DNA from 2 places in the Clostridium intestinale genome. Region 1 is predicted to be linked to the other one. Evidence: riboswitches for the same ligand, from Rfam matches in the RefSeq annotation. Region 1 holds a riboswitch; the other holds the start of a gene.
What was found. A riboswitch is a leader RNA that binds a small molecule or an ion and turns the genes downstream of it on or off. The one in region 1 is predicted to bind FMN.

Region 1 (9,690 bases):
TGCTTTCTTGCTTTCTTGCTTTCTTGCTTTCTTGCTTTCTTGCTTTCTTGCTTTCTTGCTTTCTTGCTTTCTTGCTTTCTTGCTTTCTTGCTTTCTTGCTTTCTTGCTTTCTTAACGCAGTCTACTTTTTCTGTGACTTTTTTGCAAGCTTTTTATCAAAAAGTTTACTTTATTCTTAATATAAAAAAGTATTAGACCTGCACTGACATACGCGCCTACCGAATAGTAGTGCAAGTCTCATTAGATTCTTTTTTACCAATATAAAAAAGGATTTTTAAGAAAAATGGTATTAAACAAAAAGAGCTACCGATCTAGGTAGCTCTTCAAAACAAATCTTTTTCTATTATATCTTACAATATTTATCTTTATACATCTCTTCATCAGCCAAATGTATAACCTCTTCCAATGTGATTTGCATATTTGAATTATATTGATATACTCCATGACTTACTGTTATATCATAAGGTTTGTGGTTTGAATTATTTATATTTTTAAATTTAAGATTTATATCTGTCCATATCTTTTCAACTTCTTCTGAGGATTTATCTATAAAGGCAATTATAAATTCATCTCCACCAAATCTAAAGAGAATATCATCTTTATTTATTTCACTTTTCAGTACTTTACAAACTGTAGATATGTAGTAATCCCCTTCTGAATGTCCATAATTATCATTTACATACTTTAACTTATTTATATCTATAAAGCATATGGTTAATTCCAAAAGTTCTTTTGAATCTGAGGTAAGTTTTTTCTGTAATATCTCCATCCCTGTTCTTCTATTGTATACTCCAGTTAAAACATCTGTGGTTGCGTTTTTTATTAATTCAGACTCCATCTTTTTTAGTTCTGTTATATCAGTCATTCCACAGAGAATACATTTTTCTCCTCTATAATTAATAACCTCATAATTAGCAATAACCCATTTACTTAAGCCATCTTTGGTTTTATGTTCTAATATGTAATTATATATATTTCCTTCATTTTCTAACCTTTTTATAATATTATTTCTCTCTTCATGATTAGAATAGAGATCTTTTTCAGTTAAATTTTTACTTTCTTCTAAAGATATATCATAAAATTCTAGTATTTTTTTATTAACCTTTATGATTTTTCCATCCTTAAATCTTTCTATAATTAAAGGATACGGATTTATTTCAAATAATTTTTCTAAGTTACTTTTATTGTAATAATCATCTTTTCTGAATCTATATGTAATTACTACTAATATATAAGTCATTATGACCATAATAGTTGAATTAATTTCTTTGGTTGCCAATTCATATTTATCTTGCACAATTAAATTTAAACCCACTATAAACATAGCGTGATTCATAAAAAAAGTACAAAACATAAAAATTGGTTCCAAAGGAAGTGCTGCTGCAACAAGGACACAAACTATAATATATGAATCTATGTTTCCTGTAAGATATTGACTATTTAAAGATGACAACATCCCTACCAATAAAGTTGAAATTAAGTATATTTTAATAACAAAAGATATATGTTTATCCTTAACATTCTTATTCTTTTTTAAATAAAATTCATAAATACCTAAATATAAAAAACATCCTAAAATTATTATAAAATGCATAACTCTAAGATTTCTAAGATAATATGTACCCTCTAGTTCTTTAAAGGTTACAAAATCTATATAGACATAATAAGCACTTAAAATAATTATAGCTATACATACAAATTTTATTCTAAGTAAAATCAAGTTGTTATTCTCTTTTTCAAATTCCTTATTGACTCTATTTTTATTTTCATCTAAGTTATAGTCAATATTTCTTATATTGTAGCTGAAAAAACTCTTTATCCATTCCATAAAATCAATCCTATCTATCCAAGTAACTAGATTATAACATAGTACTATATTATTAGTAATATCCTATAATTCATTAAAAAAATCTTATATTTTTAGGATATATTGTAAATCAATGAGTTTACATATATAATATTATTATAGTACTATTTATTATCTTATGGAGGCTCGATTGTTTATATGAACATTTTAAAAGAAATTTTTAAAAAACTGTCCATTATAGAAGGCTTTTATGATTATATAAGAATTGTTGACCCCATAAATAAATTAGTCTTTGATTCAGATTCATTGGAATACTCTAATATACCTTGCTACAAGCATTTTGAAAATGAATCTCCATGCAAAAATTGTGTTTGCAGCAAAGCTCTTACTAACAATAATCTTTTCGCGAAATTAGAGAATAAAGGTAAAGAGGTTTTACTTATACTATCATGTCCAATAAATATAGATGATAGCATTTATATTGTGGAAATATTTAAAAGTTTAAATAGAGATATGTCTAATAAATTGCCTAACTTTAAAAGTATAGTGGATAAACTAAATGATACAACTGTTAATGGAGTCTTTGGTAATAATAACTCGCTTTAATACAACTATGCATACCCATGGAGGTGTATATGGATATGGATAAAATAGAAAAAAATCTATTTGAGCTAGATAAGTATATATCAGAAGTTAGAGATACCCTTAACGAAATTAGCGTTACTTGCGACGAGGAAGCTCCTCGCCTTCAGTTAAGCCAATACTTAGACGAGCTTATAGTAGAATATATGAAATTAAAAATGAATAAGATAGAAAAATAAACAAGCTGGATTTTCATCCAGCTTTTTTTGTTTTTATTATTTTAAATTTATGTTCCTATTCTTTATATAAAACAAAAAATCCAACAGAATAATTCTGCTGGACATATATGGCAGGGGCAGTAGGATTTGAACCCACAACCAATGGTTTTGGAGACCACTACTCTACCGTTGAGCCATACCCCTAAGACACAATAGTTATAATATCATAATCCCAATTTATTTGCAACATATTTATCAAATATTTTTTCATTCTAGCTTTTTAGTGCCTAAAGTTAGGTTTAAACTTTTAAATAGCTCATCTATAGCCTCTTCTAAAGTATGAACGTAATCCTTATCTTCACTATAATACTTCACTTTTATTAAGTGAACATTATTTAACTCTAGAGTTTCTCTATATTTATCAATTTGTTTATCATCACTATATAACACTATCTTATTATGAGCTTTAGATTTTATAAGTTTATCTAGCTTATTATTATCTAACGCTTGTACTTTACTGTTTATATATTTGCCAAAGTACTCTAAAGAATAGTCGGCATAATAGAAGTCTGCACTTTCTAAATTCTTAAGTACAGTTAGCTTATCTAGATATGCTTCTTCAAATCCCTTTATAACATCATTATAATTAGTCTCATAGTATTCTTTATTGTTAGGGTCATAAGCTTGGAGCTCATTTTTAATATTAAATAAAGCTATCTTATAGTTTTCAAAGTCCATCCAATAATATGGATTTTCATTTCCACCTTCGATAGTTAATACCTTAGTCCCTCTTGAAATATCTACAACTGATACCTTATCTTTTTTTAATTCTGATATTAAATCAGTAGCCCAAGGTTCAAAATTTTTGCCTGTATATATAAATAAATCCATATTGGAAATATTGTTTATCACATCTTCATCAAAAGTAAAGCTTTTTATTTCTTCTTGGTCTTTCGCCAAATATTCTACGTTATGTTTATCTTTAACTAGCTCATTAACCATTAAATACACTGACTTATTAGATGTCATTATATTAAAAAAAGGTTCTCTAATCTTATTAGACTCATTTGCTTTACTAGATAAAGTCATCTTTGGATATATGGATAAAACTATAAATGCTATAAGATTTATAATTAACATCCCAAAGGTAATCTTTTTCATAATTTTCCTCCGACTTATTTACTTACATTTCTTATTGTATTACATAGTATTATTATATTCAAAGGATATTCCTAACATTTAATAAATTCTTAATTATTTCACTCTTTACTTCTTTTCTTTTTTTACGAAGTTGGATAGAATAGTAAGAAGATACTTTAAAGAAAAGGAGTTTACTTATGGAATTTATTGTTGATTCTGTAGAAAAAACTATGCACATTGGCTATATGCTAGGTGAATTAGCTAAGGCTGGTGATGTATTTTGTTTAACTGGTGATTTAGGAACGGGTAAGACCCATATTTCTAAAGGATTTGCTAAGGGTCTAGGTATATCTGAGCATATTACTTCCCCAACCTTTACAATTGTTAATGAATATAATAGCGGACGACTTCCGCTTTACCACTTTGATGTTTATAGAGTAAATGATTCTGATGAAATTATGGCTATAGGTTTTGATGAATATATTTTTGGTAATGGCGTGAGTCTAATTGAATGGGCTAACTACATAGAGGATATCATTCCAGAAGATTTTGTCCACATAAGCATTAAAAAACTTCCGCACTTAGGAGATGAGTATAGAAAAATATCTATCAGACCTTATGGGGAAGGTTATTCGTACATAAAGGAGTTAAAACTATGAATATATTAAGTGTAGATTCTTCAACAGCTGTTGCAACTGTTGCACTTTTAAATGAAAATGGAGTTTTAGGTGAATATAATTTAAATTATCAAAAGCAACATTCTGTATTACTTTTACCTATGATTGAAACTTTACTTAAAAATAATAATTTAAAGATAAAGGATATAGATGGTTTTGTTATTTCTGAAGGTCCTGGTTCCTTTACTGGACTTAGAATAGGTCTTGCCACCATAAAAGGTATGTCATTAGGTATAAATAAGCCTTTTGTTTCTATTTCAAACCTAGATGGCTTAGCTTATAACGTATTTAACTTTACTGGTATTATATGTCCTGTTATGGATGCTTTAAGAGGTAATGTCTATACAGCTTTATATAAGAATATAGATGGTAAGCTTACAAGGCTTTCTGATTACCTTAATATTTCTCTTAAAGAACTTTCTGAAATATTAAATGAATATAATGAACAGGTTCTTTTTATAGGTGATGGAACAATAAAATATAAGGTGGAGCTTAAGGATTTAAAAAAGGAAGCGGTTTTCCCTCCTCTTCATCTTAATTATACAAGGGCTTCTTCTTTAGGAGAATTAGGTCTTGCTAGACTTTTAAATGGTGAAAAAGATGATATTAATAATTCAATACCTCTTTATTTAAGGAAATCCCAAGCTGAAAGAGAGTATGAAAGGAAATTAGGATTAGAGTAATGGATGAATTTAATTCTAAACAATTCACAATTGTAGACATGACTTCTGAACATCTTGTTGATATATGTGAGATTTCTATTTTTTCATTTCCCATTCCTTGGAGCTATGATTCTTTTAAGAGAGAGCTAAAAAATAAATTAGCTTCTTATTTAGTTGTTATTATGGACAACAGAGTAATAGCTTATGGAGGTATATGGGTGATATTAGAAGAAGCTCATATTACTAATATAGCGGTTCATCCAGATTATAGATGCAAAGGTATAGGTGAAACTTTATTAAATGCGCTTTTAGATAAGGCTTATGCTAGAGGTGCAAAGGAAATAACTTTAGAGGTAAGAGTATCTAATCTTCCTGCTCAGTGGTTATACAAAAAATTAGGTTTTTCTGAAGAAGGAATTAGAAAAAACTACTATGAAGATAATAAAGAAGATGCTCTTATAATGTGGAAAAGATAAATGTCCTAACATTAGAGCAAATATAAAAACCCCGGAATATCCGAGGTTTTTTATTTTTAATCTAATATTTTACTGTTCTTATAGACTGTCTATTTATTACTGCAATTACTGGTTTATATAGTAATACTGTTGCAGTTGATGAAATGGCTCCTTTTAAAATGTTAAATGGTACTGTTGCTACCGCAATAAAACTTCCTATGCTTCCACCTAAATCAACTTTAAAAACATTAACATACATAGGTAGTAATACAAAGTAGTTTAATAATACTGCCATTACAGTCATTGCTAATACTGATGAAACTAAACCTATTATTGCTGTCTTGAAAGTTCTATTTCTATTATATATAAATCCTGCTACAAACACCCAAGTAGCTCCTATAGCAAAGTTCGCGAACTCTCCTATAAACATTGAAGATGATCCTTTAATTAAGGTATAAAGAATATTTTTAATAAGTTCTATAACTATACCTGCTACTGGTCCTAGAGAAAAAGCTCCTATTAAAGCTGGAATATCAGATACATCAATTTTCAAAAATGGTGGAAAAAATGGTAGCGGAAAATCAAAATACATTAGTACAAAAGCTATTCCTGATAATAGTGCAATCCTAATTTGTTTGTTTAATCTTGAATCGTTCATTTATAATACGCCTCCTAAAGATATATCTTCCTGGGCAATATTAGGATAATAAAAAATAACAAAAGCCCTGAATCATGAGATTCAGGGCATAATAACTAAGTAATCCTAATTACTACCTTCTTTCATCCAGACTATACTGTCGGCCTCGGAGTTTCACCGAATCATGCTAAAAAACTTAGCTCGCGGGCTATACCGCCGGTGGGGAATTACGCCCCGCCCTGAAGATAATTTAATTTTTTTCTTCTTGTCTTTATTATATATCCAAGTTTAATTTTTGACAAGATATTTTTTATTCTTGTGAAACATCCTTCATGGACAGGGATATTCTTTTTCTTTTTTCATCAACCTCTATAATCTTAACTTTAATTATATCTCCTAATTTAACTATGTCTAGGGGGTGATTTACTCTTCTATTAGCCATTTGAGATTTATGAACTAATCCATCTTGGTGAACTCCTATATCTACAAAAGCTCCAAAGTCTGATACATTTCTAACAGTTCCCATTAATTCCATTCCAGGTTTTAAATCTTTTAAATCAATTACTCCTGATTTAAATATAGGCTTTGGAAGTTCCTCTCTTGGATCTCTTCCTGGTTTCTTAAGTTCACCTACTATATCTTTTAATGTAGGTTCTCCTACATTAAGTCTTGCTGCAAGTTCTTTTATTCCTATTTCTTGAACTCTTCCTTCAATATCTGTTAAAGAAGCTTTTTTAAGTTCACCTTTCGAATATCCTAATTCTTTTATAAGATTGTTAGCTGTTACGTATGACTCTGGATGTACAGCTGTATTATCTAGAGGCTCGCTGCTTTCCATTACTCTTAAGAAACCTGCACACTGCTCATATGCTTTTTGTCCTAATCTTTTAACCTTTAAAAGTTCTTTTCTATTTTTGAATTTTCCATTTTCTTCTCTATATGCTACTATATTAGCTGCAATAGAGGTATTTATTCCTGATATATAACTAAGTAAAGATGGTGTCGCAACATTTAAGTCTACGCCAACCTTATTTACGCAATCTTCTACTACTCCTTTTAGAGATTCATCAAGTTTTTTAACTGCTACATCATGTTGGTATTGACCTACTCCAATGGATTTAGTGTCTATCTTAACAAGTTCTGCTAGAGGGTCTTGAAGTCTTCTTCCTATTGATATAGCACCTCTTATTGTTACATCTAAATCAGGGTATTCCTTTTGAGCAAGTTCTGACGCAGAATAAACTGATGCTCCTGCTTCTGAAACTATGCAGTAGTATACATCTCTGCCTGTTTCTTTTTTGATTTCAGTAATCATTTCTGCAAGCACTTCTTCTGATTCTCTAGATGCTGTACCATTTCCTAATGATATTACGTCAACACCATATTTATTTATTAACTCTTTTAAAACCTTTATAGTTCCTTTTATATCCTTTTTAGGTACTGTTGGATAAACTGTAGCCTTCTCTAAAAATTTACCCGTATCATCTAAAACAGCTACTTTACATCCTGTTCTAAAGCCTGGGTCATATCCCATAACTACTTTACCTTTTATAGGGGATTGCATAAGTAGGGATTTAAGATTTTCATTGAATATTCTTATAGCTCCCTCTTCTCCCTTTTCTGTTAGCTCACTTCTTATTTCTCTTTCAATAGAAGGATATATAAGTCTTTTTAAGGAATCTTTTATGGCTTCTTCTAAATACTTATCTGTTTCACTATTACCTTTAAGTATTCTATTTTTTAGATAAGTAATTATTTTTTCTTCATTAGCTACTACTTTTACATTTAATATTTTCTCTTTTTCTCCTCTATTTATAGCTAATATTCTATGTGAAGGTAAAAATCTTACAGGCTCTGAATAGTCATAATACATTTCATAAGGAGTTGGTTCTTCTGAACCCCCTTTTGTTTCAAGTACCCCCTCTTTAAATAAGAATTCTCTAAGCCATTTTCTATAATCCGCATTGTCCGAAATTTGTTCTGCTACTATATCCATAGCCCCTGCTAATGCTTCTTCTTCATTTAAAACAGCTTTTTCTTCATCAATAAACTCTTTTGACTTATCTAGTATATCCCCTTTAAATTCTCCTGAGAATATAAGGTCAGCTAATAGCTTTAGACCTTTTTCTAAAGCTATTGTAGCTCTGGTCCTTTTCTTTGGCTTAAAAGGTCTATATATATCTTCAACTTCTGATTGAGTTTCTGCTTTTAATACTTTTTCTTTTATTTCTTCAGTTAAATTTCCTGTTTCTTCTATAATTCTTATTACATTTTCTTTTCTTTCATTAAGATTCCTTAAATAAGTTAACCTTTCAGAAAATTTTCTTAAAACTTCATCCGTTAACCCACCAGTAACTTCTTTTCTATATCTAGCTATAAAAGGTACAGTGTTTCCTCCATCTATTAGTTCTATTACACTTTCTACCTGCTTTAAACTTATATTTAATTCTTTACTTAATACTTCATTAATGTTATTCATTTTCTCCTCCTAAAAATTTACTCCATATATTATTATAATAATAATCCTCATATAATCAAGTTTCCCCTTGTCATAGATTTTGGTTAAATATCATATGTATTTATATAGTTTTTACATAAGGGGTTTAACATGAAAAAATATATTTTGGCTTTTATAAGTCTCCTTTTCTTAACATTATTTTCAATTTCACTCTATTTTAAACTTACATACAAACCTTTTGATACTGATAATGTATTAAATAATATAAAAGAGCTCTCTTCTTCTATATACGAAGGACGGCTTGCTGGAAGTGAGGGAAATATTAAAACCTCAGAATATATAATAAATGAACTTAAGAATAATTCTATTGATAGCTATAATGATGCTTATAGAGAAATGTTTAAAGTTAAAGCACCTAAGCTTATAAATGGTTCGCCAAGTTTAATCCTTAAATCCCCTGGTGGAAATGTATATAAGGAGTTTAAATATGGTGTAGATTTTAAAGAAGATTTATTGAATTTTAAGGAAAATACCTTCTCCTTTGGTGAAAAGTTTAGGGATAGCAAACTATATATTTTTACTCAAAGTATAGTAATTCAAAATTCTCAAGGTTCCTTTATGTTATATGTTTCTGACAATTCTAGTGATTTTAGAAGTTCATTTTTATATAACTCACCTTGTAGCATGTATATTTCTATCACTAAAGAGGTCTACGATGAAATCTTAGATAAACTTGGAGAGGATTATACGCTAGATTGCTTCATACCTATGGAAGTTGTTGATACAAATATACCAAATATAGTTGGGAAAATTAAAGGAAGAGATTCCTCCTTACCTCCTCTTATATTATCTGCTCACTTTGATCACTTAGGAATTGATTTAGGTGGAAACCTATATTCAGGTGCTTTAGATAACGCCTCAGGAATTTCTTTTTTATTAGAATTATCTAAAAATCTTGCTTCTTTACCTAAACCTGATAGAGATATAATTATTTTAGCCTTAAACGGAGAGGAATTTGGTTTACTAGGTTCTCAAGATTTCGCTACAAACAATT
Region 2 (9,690 bases), 640 kb from region 1:
CCATTTTTATGGATGATATCAGCTAAGGCTTTTAGTTTATCTATATCAACGCCTTCACTTACCGAAAGTTGATTTTTGTGAGCTTTTCCTTCAGGGCTAATATAGCTATGTTCTATTACAATTAGGCCTATATAACCTCCTTGAGATTTATCATCATAGTATTTTAATATATCTTCAGTAACATTTCCGTCCGGAGCTTTTCCAGTTGCCATAGGTGGCATAACTAATCTACTGTTTAAATTTAAAGAACCTATTTGTATTGAGTTAAATAATTTTGACATATGATACCTCCATTAAAGAAATTTTATGCAAACACCACTTGGAACAGTGTATTCTTGATCAAGTTTAGTCATTTTTCCAGTATTTTTGTCTCTAGAGAATATAGTCATATTATCGCTACCTTCATGAGGAACAATAACATAATTTCCTGTAGGATCTATGACGAAATCTCTAGGGTATTTACCTTTAGTTTCTGTTATTTCTACTAAAGATAAAAGAGAAGTTTCAGAATCTACAGCAAATACAGCTATAGAATCATATCCACGATTGGAAGTATATAAAAATCTTCCGTCAGATGAAATATGTATAGCAGATGCTTTGCTTTTACCATTAAAGTTTTCAGGTAAAGCAGATATCTTTTGAACAATTTCAAAAACATTATTAGAAGGATTATACTTTAGTACAAATACTTCAGAAGTTAGCTCACTAAGTAAAAAAGCAAAGTTTTTATTAGGATGGAAGGTCATGTGTCTTGGGCCAGAGCCACCTTCAAACTTTACAGTAAGAGAAGAATCCTCAACAAGATTCCCATCTTTATAATCATAAACTACCATTTTATCAATACCTAAATCTATGGCAAGAAGTTTTTCTTCATTAGGAGTAAGACCTACAAAATGAGCATGAGCTTTCTCTTGTCTATCCTTGTTTGGACCAGTTCCTTCATGAAAAACTCTAGATGAAGGATCACATAAAGAACCATCCTCATTTAATGGATAGCAGTTTATCTCACCAGTGTGATAATTAGCAGAAAATAAATAAGAATCATCTTTATTAGTAATTAGATGACAAGGGGAAGATCCAGGGAAAAGTTTATAGTTTAGAAGAGATAGGCTTAAATCATCTTTATTTATTAAATAAGCAGCAACTCCACCCATATCTCCATCTTTCATTACTGAATATAAATATTTTTTGTTTGATGATATAGCTATATAAGTTGGATTACTAAGCTCTCCAGCTACATTTATATTATTTACTTCTCCTAAATTTGCATTAAAAGAAAAATTATAAATACCCTTGCTATCACCTTTAGTATATGTTCCTATAAATCCTTTTAAAATTTCCGTGTTTATTTCCATAGAAAATACCTCCCATAAAATATATAATCTAATTATATCATAGTAAAAATTTGAGGTGACTACAATGAGAGAATGTAATTGTGGAAATTGTAAAAATGAATTATGCGTAAGGAAGGTTCCTATATTTTCATTTCTTTCAGATGAGGAACTACTTGCCATAAAAAATTTGACAGGACATAGAGAATATAAAAATGGTGAAGCTCTTTGTCATGAAGGTGAAAAATCAGAAACTTTATTTATAATAAATGACGGAAAAGTCAAACTTTCTAAAATAACTAAAGATGGTAAAGAGCAGATAATACATATTTTATCTAGTGGAGACTTCTTTGGTGAATTAAGCCTTTTTAATGAAGGAGAAACCCATAACTTCTCTGCATTTGCTATAAGTAAGGTGAAAATATGTACCTTAACTAAAGAAGATATGCACCAAATTATACTGAAGAATCCTGAGATTTCTTTAAAAATCCTTACTGAGGTTACAAAAAAGCTAGCTCAGACAGAAAATTTAGCTCAAACCTTAGCTACAAATGATGCTGAGATAAGAATAGCTCATATGCTTCTGGAATTTTCTAAAGACTATGGAGTAAAAAAAGAAGATGGTATAGAAATAAGACTTCCGATAAATAGAGAAGAGATGGCTAACTATACAGGACTTACAAGAGAAACTATAAGTAGAAAGCTATCTAAGCTTGAGGAATTAGAAGTAATTAAGATGGTTGGAAACAAAATAATCTTTATAAAGGATGAAGAAGGACTTAGGGATTACGTAGAATAATTATTAAGGAGGAGAACAGTGAAGAGAGGGTTTTATTTATTAATTGTTTTAATAATACCTTTAATTTTGACTTCATGCAGCTCAAAAGAACCTAAATTATCTATAAAAACGGACATAAAAACCTACATGTTAGAATTATCTTCAGTACAGGGAATTACAATGACTCCAGAACTAGAAGCAAAAAAATAAATTAAAGATATAGAATACACCTGGAGTACCACAGAAGGTGGGTTTATAAATACAATAAAAAATGAATCTCAAAAAGAAATAACTAATACAGGCGAACCCGTATTATGGAGTCCTACTTTAGATACAAAAAAAGAAAAATCAAGTTTAGTTGAAGTTACTTTAAAAGCAAAGAAAAATGATAAAGTTATAGCTGAAAGTAAAGTAACCATCGAAGAAACAACGGGTGTATATAAAGTAATTGAATAAAATAAATTCTAAATTTAAGTAACCAGCAAAATTTGCTGGTTATTTTTTTTATGATTCTAATGAAACTCTTGAGAAGAAGAGTTTCTACAGGGAATAAAGCTAAAAGAAATTTAATGGAGCTGAAGAACGCTCCTACAGAATAGAAGTGCACATTGTTGCGGTAGACGCGTTTTTTAGCCACAGTTTAATCAATGGAGTTAAAAGGATTTAGTGAGATTTGAGGAGAGGTCTCTACAGTAATAAAGTTAAAAGGAATTTAATGGAGCTTGGGAAGAAGCTCCTACAGGTCAGAGGTGTATAATTGCGCAATTGCGCAAAACATCAAAACATCAATTGCGCAATTGCGCAAAAGAGCAAAAGAATTTAAATTTTGTAGCTTTTTTAAAAGTGTGACTTGAATCATATTTTAATATTTTAATACAAGTTATTATTAGTTCATAGAAAACAAGAATTTTTGGAGGGTGTTAAAAATGAGTAGAGTTATAAATGCGAATCAAAAACTTGGAGAGGTTGTTTCAATATTTCCTGATTCTAGTAAGATATTTAACGAAGTAAAGATAGATTATTGCTGCGGAGGACATGATAGTTTAGGTGCTGCACTTAAAGATAAAGGACTAAATGTTGATTTGTTTGTTGATAAGTTAAATGATGAATATGAGAAATTTTTAGAAAGCAATAAAGAGTATAAGGATTGGAGAAAAGAAAAGCCATTAGACTTAATAAAGCATATAGTAGATACACATCATCAATATACTTATAGAGAAATAAAAGAAATTGATGGACTATTATTGAAAATTTTAAAAGTACATTTTAACCATAATGGAGAAGAACTTCTAAAACTTCACAAACTATTTGGAAGTTTAAAAACTGAGCTAGAGGAACATTTAATTAAAGAGGAAGAAAATTTATTTCCACTTATGGAAGAGTATTTTTACAGTAAAGATGAAGTTAAAAAAGCAGAATTAATTAAATATATTGAGGAAACAGAATCAGAACATGATGGAGCTGGGGACATTCTTAAGGAAATGGAAGAGCTTACAAGAGACTTTACTCCACCAGCAGGTGCTTGCACAACTTTTAAACTTGCATATCATAAGTTACATGAATTAGAAAAAAACTTGTTTATGCATATCTACAAAGAAAACAGTGTTTTATTTGAAATGATTTAATTAGGAGGGGTTTGAGATGAATAAAGAGAGGGTAGAAAACTTATCGCATATATTAAAGCGATTAAATACAGAAGGTGCCACAGAAGAAGTTAGAGGGGAAGCTTTAAAAATAGTAAAAGAAATCACTCCTATGGAATTATCTGTAGCAGAACAAAACTTAATTGAAGAAGGAATGAAACCAGAGGATTTAAGAGGACTATGTGAGATTCACATGGAAGTGTTAAAGGATGAACTTGAGAAGTTAAAAACAAAAATATATCCAGGACACGTAGTTAATACTATGGTGGAAGAACATGATGTTATATTAGGATTTTTAACAGAATTAGAAGACTTAAATAAAGTCATACAAGGGTTTAAGGACTATGATTCTACTAAGGAAGAATTCTCAAAAATTATAACTTTAGCAGATAATATATTAGATGCAGAAAATCACCATCAAAGAGAAGAAAATGTATTGTTTTTAGAGATGGAGAAGGAAGGCATAACTGGACCTACTAGAATTATGAAGATGGAACATGAGGATTTAAGAGCTAAAAAGAGAAGGTTAAAATCTTTAGGAGAAAATATAAAGTATATTAATTTTGAGGCATTTAAAGCAGATTTAGATGAAACAGCTAAATACATTATATTTAACTTAAGAGATCATATATTTAAAGAAAATTATATATTATATCCATCAGCTTTAGAAGCAATAAAAGATGAAGCAAGATGGACAAATATGAAGGAAAAGTGTGATGAAGTGGGATATTGTGGATTTACTCCTAACTTTTAAAAGGTTGACATGATAAAACTTTAACTATATAATTTACTCATAATTATATAAGGTCTTCAGGGCAGGGTGAAATTCCCTACCGGTGGTAAAGCCCACGAGCTAATTTTTAGCATGATTCGGTGAAATTCCGAGGCCGACAGTAAAGTCTGGATGGAAGAAGATGAGTAAAAGGTATTATTAAGCTTACTTAATAATATGGCTATTTCGCATTTATAAGCTCTGAAATTTTAGGATTTCAGAGCTTTTTTATTTGTTGTAATAGGCTTTATTTACTTTTGGTTTGTTGTGCCCTGAGCGTTTGCTTGGGGTATTTTTTATTGTCTGAATCATTACTTGCCTTGAGATTTTTGTTAGGAGGAATGTTATGGATGAAAAGTTTATGAAAAGAGCACTAGAGTTAGCTAAGGAAGGAGAAGGAAAGGTAAATCCTAATCCTCAAGTTGGTGCAGTAATAGTAAAGAATAACAAAGTAATTGGAGAAGGATACCATGAGTTTTATGGTGGAAATCACGCAGAGATAAATGCAATAAAAGATTCTAAGGAATCCCTTAAAGGTACAACTATATACGTAACATTAGAGCCTTGTCATCACTACGGCAAGACACCTCCATGTGTTGATTCCATTATAGAACATGGATTTTCTAAAGTTGTTATAGGACAAATGGATCCTAATCCATTAGTTGCAGGAAAAAGTATAGAAAAGCTTAAGAAAGCTGGAATAGAGGTTAAGGTTGGGGTTTTACAAGAGGAATGCATAAAACTTAATGAGGTGTTTAATAAATACATTTTAAGTAATGAGCCTTATGTGCTACTTAAAGCAGCTATGAGTTTAGATGGAAAGATAGCCACAACTTCTGGGGAATCTATGTGGATAACTGGAGAAATTGCAAGAGAAAATGTGCATAAACTTAGAAATAAATATTCAGCCATTATGGTTGGAGTAAATACAGTTATTAAAGATAATCCTTCACTAACATGTAGAGTGCCTAATGGTAGAAATCCAATAAGAATAATAGTTGATAGTAAGCTTAGAATTCCACTAGATAGTAGGGTTTTAGATATTAGTAATGAATCCAGATGTTTGATAGCAACTACAGAAAAAGCTCCAAAAGATAAAATAAAACAATTAAAAGATAGAGGAATAGAGGTATTAATATTACAGGATAAAGATGAGCAAGTTGATATAAGGAAACTTATAGAAGAGCTTGGAAGATTAAAAATAGATGGTGTTTTGTTGGAGGGGGGAGGAACATTAAACTTTTCCTTTCTAGAAGCAGGATTAGTAGACAAGGTAGAGTTTTATATAGCTCCTAAAATAATAGGTGGAGACAAGGCTAAAACACCGGTTGAAGGGGTTGGAATTGGAGCCTTAAGTGAAGCTTTTAATATTAAGAATATATCAACAAAGTTTTTAGGCGAAGATTTATTGATTGAGGGATATTTAAGGGGGTGAAGGTATGTTTACAGGAATAGTTGAAGAAATAGGAACTGTTGTAGATTTTGAAGCCTCACAGAATATTTTGAGAATAAAAGTACAAGCATCCAAGGTACTTGAGGAAACTTATTTAGGCGATAGTATAAGTACTAATGGGGTTTGTCTCACTGTTACAGGCATAGGAAAAAATCATTTTTATGCAGATGTTATGGGTGAAACTGTTAGAAGAAGTAATTTAGGAACTCTTAAAAAAGGAGATAAAGTTAATCTTGAAAGAGCCATGGCTGCAAATAGCAGGTTTGGAGGACACATAGTAAGTGGGCATATAGATGGAAAAGGAAAGATAACATCCTATGAGAAAGAAGGAAATGCTGTTTGGATTACTATAGATACGGGGAAAGAAGTTTTAAAATATATTGTTGAGAAAGGTTCGATAGCAATAGACGGAATAAGTTTAACTGTAGCCTATGTTGATGAAAAGAAGTTTAAGGTATCTATAATACCTCATACAAGCGAAGAGACTACTTTACTTAAAAAGAAAATAGGTGAAGAAGTAAATCTTGAGTGTGATGTTATAGGAAAGTATGTAGAAAAGTTACTTGGATTTAACAAAAAGAATGATGAAAAGAAATCTATAACCATGGATTTTCTAATAAATAATGGATTCTAAGGGAGGGTTATATATGTACAAATTTAATACTATTGAAGAAGCAATACAGGATATTAAAGAGGGTAAGATAATAATAGTTGTTGATGATGAAGATAGAGAAAATGAAGGGGACTTACTTATGGCTGCTGAAAAAGTAGAAGGTGAGCATATTAATTTTATGGCAACCTTTGGAAAAGGACTTATATGTGTGCCAGCAGAAGAAGCTTTATTAAGAAAATTAGATATTAATGAGATGGTTGAAAAAAATACTGATAATCATGAAACTGCTTTTACGGTTTCAATAGACCATAAAGATACAACAACTGGTATTTCTGCATTTGAAAGAGCAGATACTATAAAACATTTATTAAATAAAGAATCAAAGGCAGAGGATTTCAGAAGACCTGGACACATATTTCCATTGATATCAAAAAAAGGTGGAGTTCTAAAAAGAATAGGACATACAGAGGCAGCGGTGGATTTAGCAAAGTTAGCAGGATTTAAAGGCGCTGGGGTTATATGTGAAATAATGAAGGATGACGGAACCATGGCAAGGGTTCCAGACTTAATGGAGTTCTCCTCAAAGCATAATCTAAAGATAATAACCATTGCTGATTTAGTAGAGTATAGAAGACATAGAGACAACCTTATAGATAAGGTTGTGGAAACTTCAATGCCTACAAAGTATGGAGATTTTAAGATAGTAGGATTTATAAATAAGTTAAATGGGGAACACCATGTAGCACTAGTTATGGGAGACGTAAAAGAAGGTGAGCCTATTTTGGTTAGGGTTCATTCTGAGTGTTTAACAGGAGATGCCTTAGGTTCAAAAAGATGTGACTGTGGGGAGCAATATGATGCTGCAATGAAAAAAATATCTGAGGAAGGTAAGGGAATTCTTCTTTATATGAGACAAGAAGGAAGAGGGATAGGACTTATTAATAAATTAAAAGCGTACAAGCTTCAAGATGAAGGATTAGATACAGTAGAGGCAAACTTAGCATTAGGATTTCCTGAAGATATGAGGGACTATGGTATAGGAGCTCAAATACTTAAAGAACTTGGAGCAACAAAGTTAAGATTAATGACTAACAACCCAAGAAAAATATCAGCACTTAACGGCTATGACTTAGAGGTAGTTGAGAGAGTACCAATTCAAATGAACCATAATGAAAAAAATAAATATTACTTAGAAACAAAAAAAGAAAAAATGGGTCACTTATTAAATATTTAAATATAAGGAGAGAATAAAAATGATAAATTATGAAGGAAATTTAGTAGCAGAGGGATTAAAATTTAGTATAGTTGTAGGAAGATTTAATGAGTTTATAGTATCTAAACTTTTAGGTGGAGCTATAGATGGACTTAAAAGACATGGTGTAAAAGAGGAAGATATTGAAATAGCTTGGGTTCCAGGAGCTTTTGAAATACCATTAGTAGCTAAAAAGATGGTTGAAAAAAATAAATATGATGGAGTTATATGTTTAGGAGCTGTAATAAGAGGAGCTACACCACATTTTGATTATGTATGTGCAGAAACTTCTAAAGGAATAGCCAATGTTTCTTTAAACTCAGGTATTCCTGTAATATTTGGAGTGCTTACAACAGATAGTATAGAACAAGCTATAGAGAGAGCAGGAACTAAGGCTGGAAACAAGGGATATGATTCAGCAGTTTCAGCAATTGAGATGGCTAATTTATTAAAAGAAATAGGTTAGGAACATCATAAGAACCGATGTAATAAATAATTAAGAGTATATGTTTTAATATGAGGGTTAGCTTTAAATAGCTGCCCCTTTATTTTATTAAATTTGTATTAAATTAGCGGCTAATATGTTTGCTTAAGAGTATAATATGAATAAAGTGATTACGTGTTTATTAATATCTGTCTTATGGGAGGAGTAAAATTGGAAAAGTATATAGAATTAAAAGATGTTAAGAAAAGCTATAAAATGGGAGAAGTAGAGATAAAAGCAGTTGACGGTGTTAACTTTTCTATAGATAAAGGTGAATTTGTAATAGTTGTAGGGCCAAGTGGAGCAGGGAAGACAACTGTACTTAATATTTTAGGGGGAATGGATTTCCCAACAAGTGGAGAAATAACTGTAGATGGTAGTGAAATAGAAAGATATAATTCTAGGCAGTTAACTACCTATAGAAGACATGATATAGGTTTTGTGTTTCAATTTTATAACTTAGTTCAAAATCTTACAGCTATTGAAAATGTGGAATTAGCTTCTCAAATATGTAAAAATCCATTAGATCCAGAAAAAGTATTAGATCAAGTGGGGCTTAAGGAGAGAAAATTTAATTTTCCGGCTCAATTATCAGGTGGAGAGCAGCAAAGAGTTGCTATAGCTAGGGCATTAGCTAAAAATCCTAAACTTTTGTTATGTGATGAGCCTACAGGAGCATTAGATTATAATACTGGAAAATCTATATTAAAACTTCTTCAAGATACTTGTAGGAATCATGGAATGACTGTTATTGTTATTACTCATAACTCAGCTATTGCACCAATGGCTGATAAAGTAATAAAGGTGAGAAATGGAAAAGTTCATAGCGTAACAACAAATGACAATCCAATACCTGTAGAAAGGATTGAATGGTAGGAATGAAAAGAGCATATAGAAAAAATATATTAAAGGATATAACTACGAGTAAATCAAGATTTTTATCTATATTCATTATTGTAGCTATAGGGGTGTCCTTTTTTGCAGGGGTTAGAGCAACTAGCCCTGACATGAAAATTACTGCAGATAAGTATTTAGATGATAGCAATGCATCAGATTTAGATATTTATTCGGCTACTGGTTTCAAGAAGTCTGACATAGAGAAGGTAGAAAATACAGATGGAGTTGAGAAGGTTTTTGCAGGTTATACTTTTGATGCTTTAGCTGTTAATGGGGAAAGTGAAATACCTATAAAAGTACATTCCTTAAAGATAGGAGAGGAAACTGTAAATAATCCTATATTAGTAGATGGAAAACTTCCAGAGAATAATGAGGAAGCAGTAACAGAGAAAAGATTTCTTGAAAAAGAAGGTTTAGAAATAGGAAGTTCAATAGAACTTAAAACAAAAAATGAAGTTAAGAAATTT

Region 2: linked by a shared signal. The riboswitch ahead of ribD (bifunctional diaminohydroxyphosphoribosylaminopyrimidine deaminase/5-amino-6-(5-phosphoribosylamino)uracil reductase RibD) and the one ahead of P8F83_RS14055 (ECF transporter S component) in region 1 are both predicted to bind FMN.

Annotation. Positions count from the first base shown of each region.
Region 1 covers NZ_CP121166.1:2,743,874-2,753,563, forward strand. Annotated here, with positions in the region: gene P8F83_RS14015 (sensor domain-containing diguanylate cyclase) at 344-1,828, opposite strand; gene P8F83_RS14020 (hypothetical protein) at 2,006-2,413, shown strand; gene P8F83_RS14025 (Spo0E family sporulation regulatory protein-aspartic acid phosphatase) at 2,443-2,628, shown strand; tRNA gene P8F83_RS14030 (tRNA-Trp) at 2,737-2,811, opposite strand; gene P8F83_RS14035 (metal ABC transporter substrate-binding protein) at 2,875-3,768, opposite strand; gene tsaE (tRNA (adenosine(37)-N6)-threonylcarbamoyltransferase complex ATPase subunit type 1 TsaE) at 3,945-4,406, shown strand; gene tsaB (tRNA (adenosine(37)-N6)-threonylcarbamoyltransferase complex dimerization subunit type 1 TsaB) at 4,403-5,107, shown strand; gene rimI (ribosomal protein S18-alanine N-acetyltransferase) at 5,107-5,562, shown strand; gene P8F83_RS14055 (ECF transporter S component) at 5,624-6,199, opposite strand; FMN riboswitch at 6,310-6,429, opposite strand; gene P8F83_RS14060 (Tex family protein) at 6,489-8,657, opposite strand; gene P8F83_RS14065 (M28 family metallopeptidase) at 8,787-9,690, shown strand, end outside.
Region 2 covers NZ_CP121166.1:3,388,390-3,398,079, reverse strand. Annotated here, with positions in the region: gene P8F83_RS17465 (NADH:flavin oxidoreductase) at 1-281, opposite strand, end outside; gene P8F83_RS17460 (lactonase family protein) at 294-1,355, opposite strand; gene P8F83_RS17455 (Crp/Fnr family transcriptional regulator) at 1,420-2,130, shown strand; gene P8F83_RS17450 (hypothetical protein) at 2,149-2,319, shown strand; gene ric (iron-sulfur cluster repair di-iron protein) at 3,036-3,734, shown strand; gene P8F83_RS17440 (DUF438 domain-containing protein) at 3,751-4,506, shown strand; FMN riboswitch at 4,555-4,672, shown strand; gene ribD (bifunctional diaminohydroxyphosphoribosylaminopyrimidine deaminase/5-amino-6-(5-phosphoribosylamino)uracil reductase RibD) at 4,871-5,959, shown strand; gene ribE (riboflavin synthase) at 5,964-6,611, shown strand; gene P8F83_RS17425 (bifunctional 3,4-dihydroxy-2-butanone-4-phosphate synthase/GTP cyclohydrolase II) at 6,625-7,824, shown strand; gene ribH (6,7-dimethyl-8-ribityllumazine synthase) at 7,844-8,308, shown strand; gene P8F83_RS17415 (ABC transporter ATP-binding protein) at 8,498-9,202, shown strand; gene P8F83_RS17410 (ABC transporter permease) at 9,205-9,690, shown strand, end outside.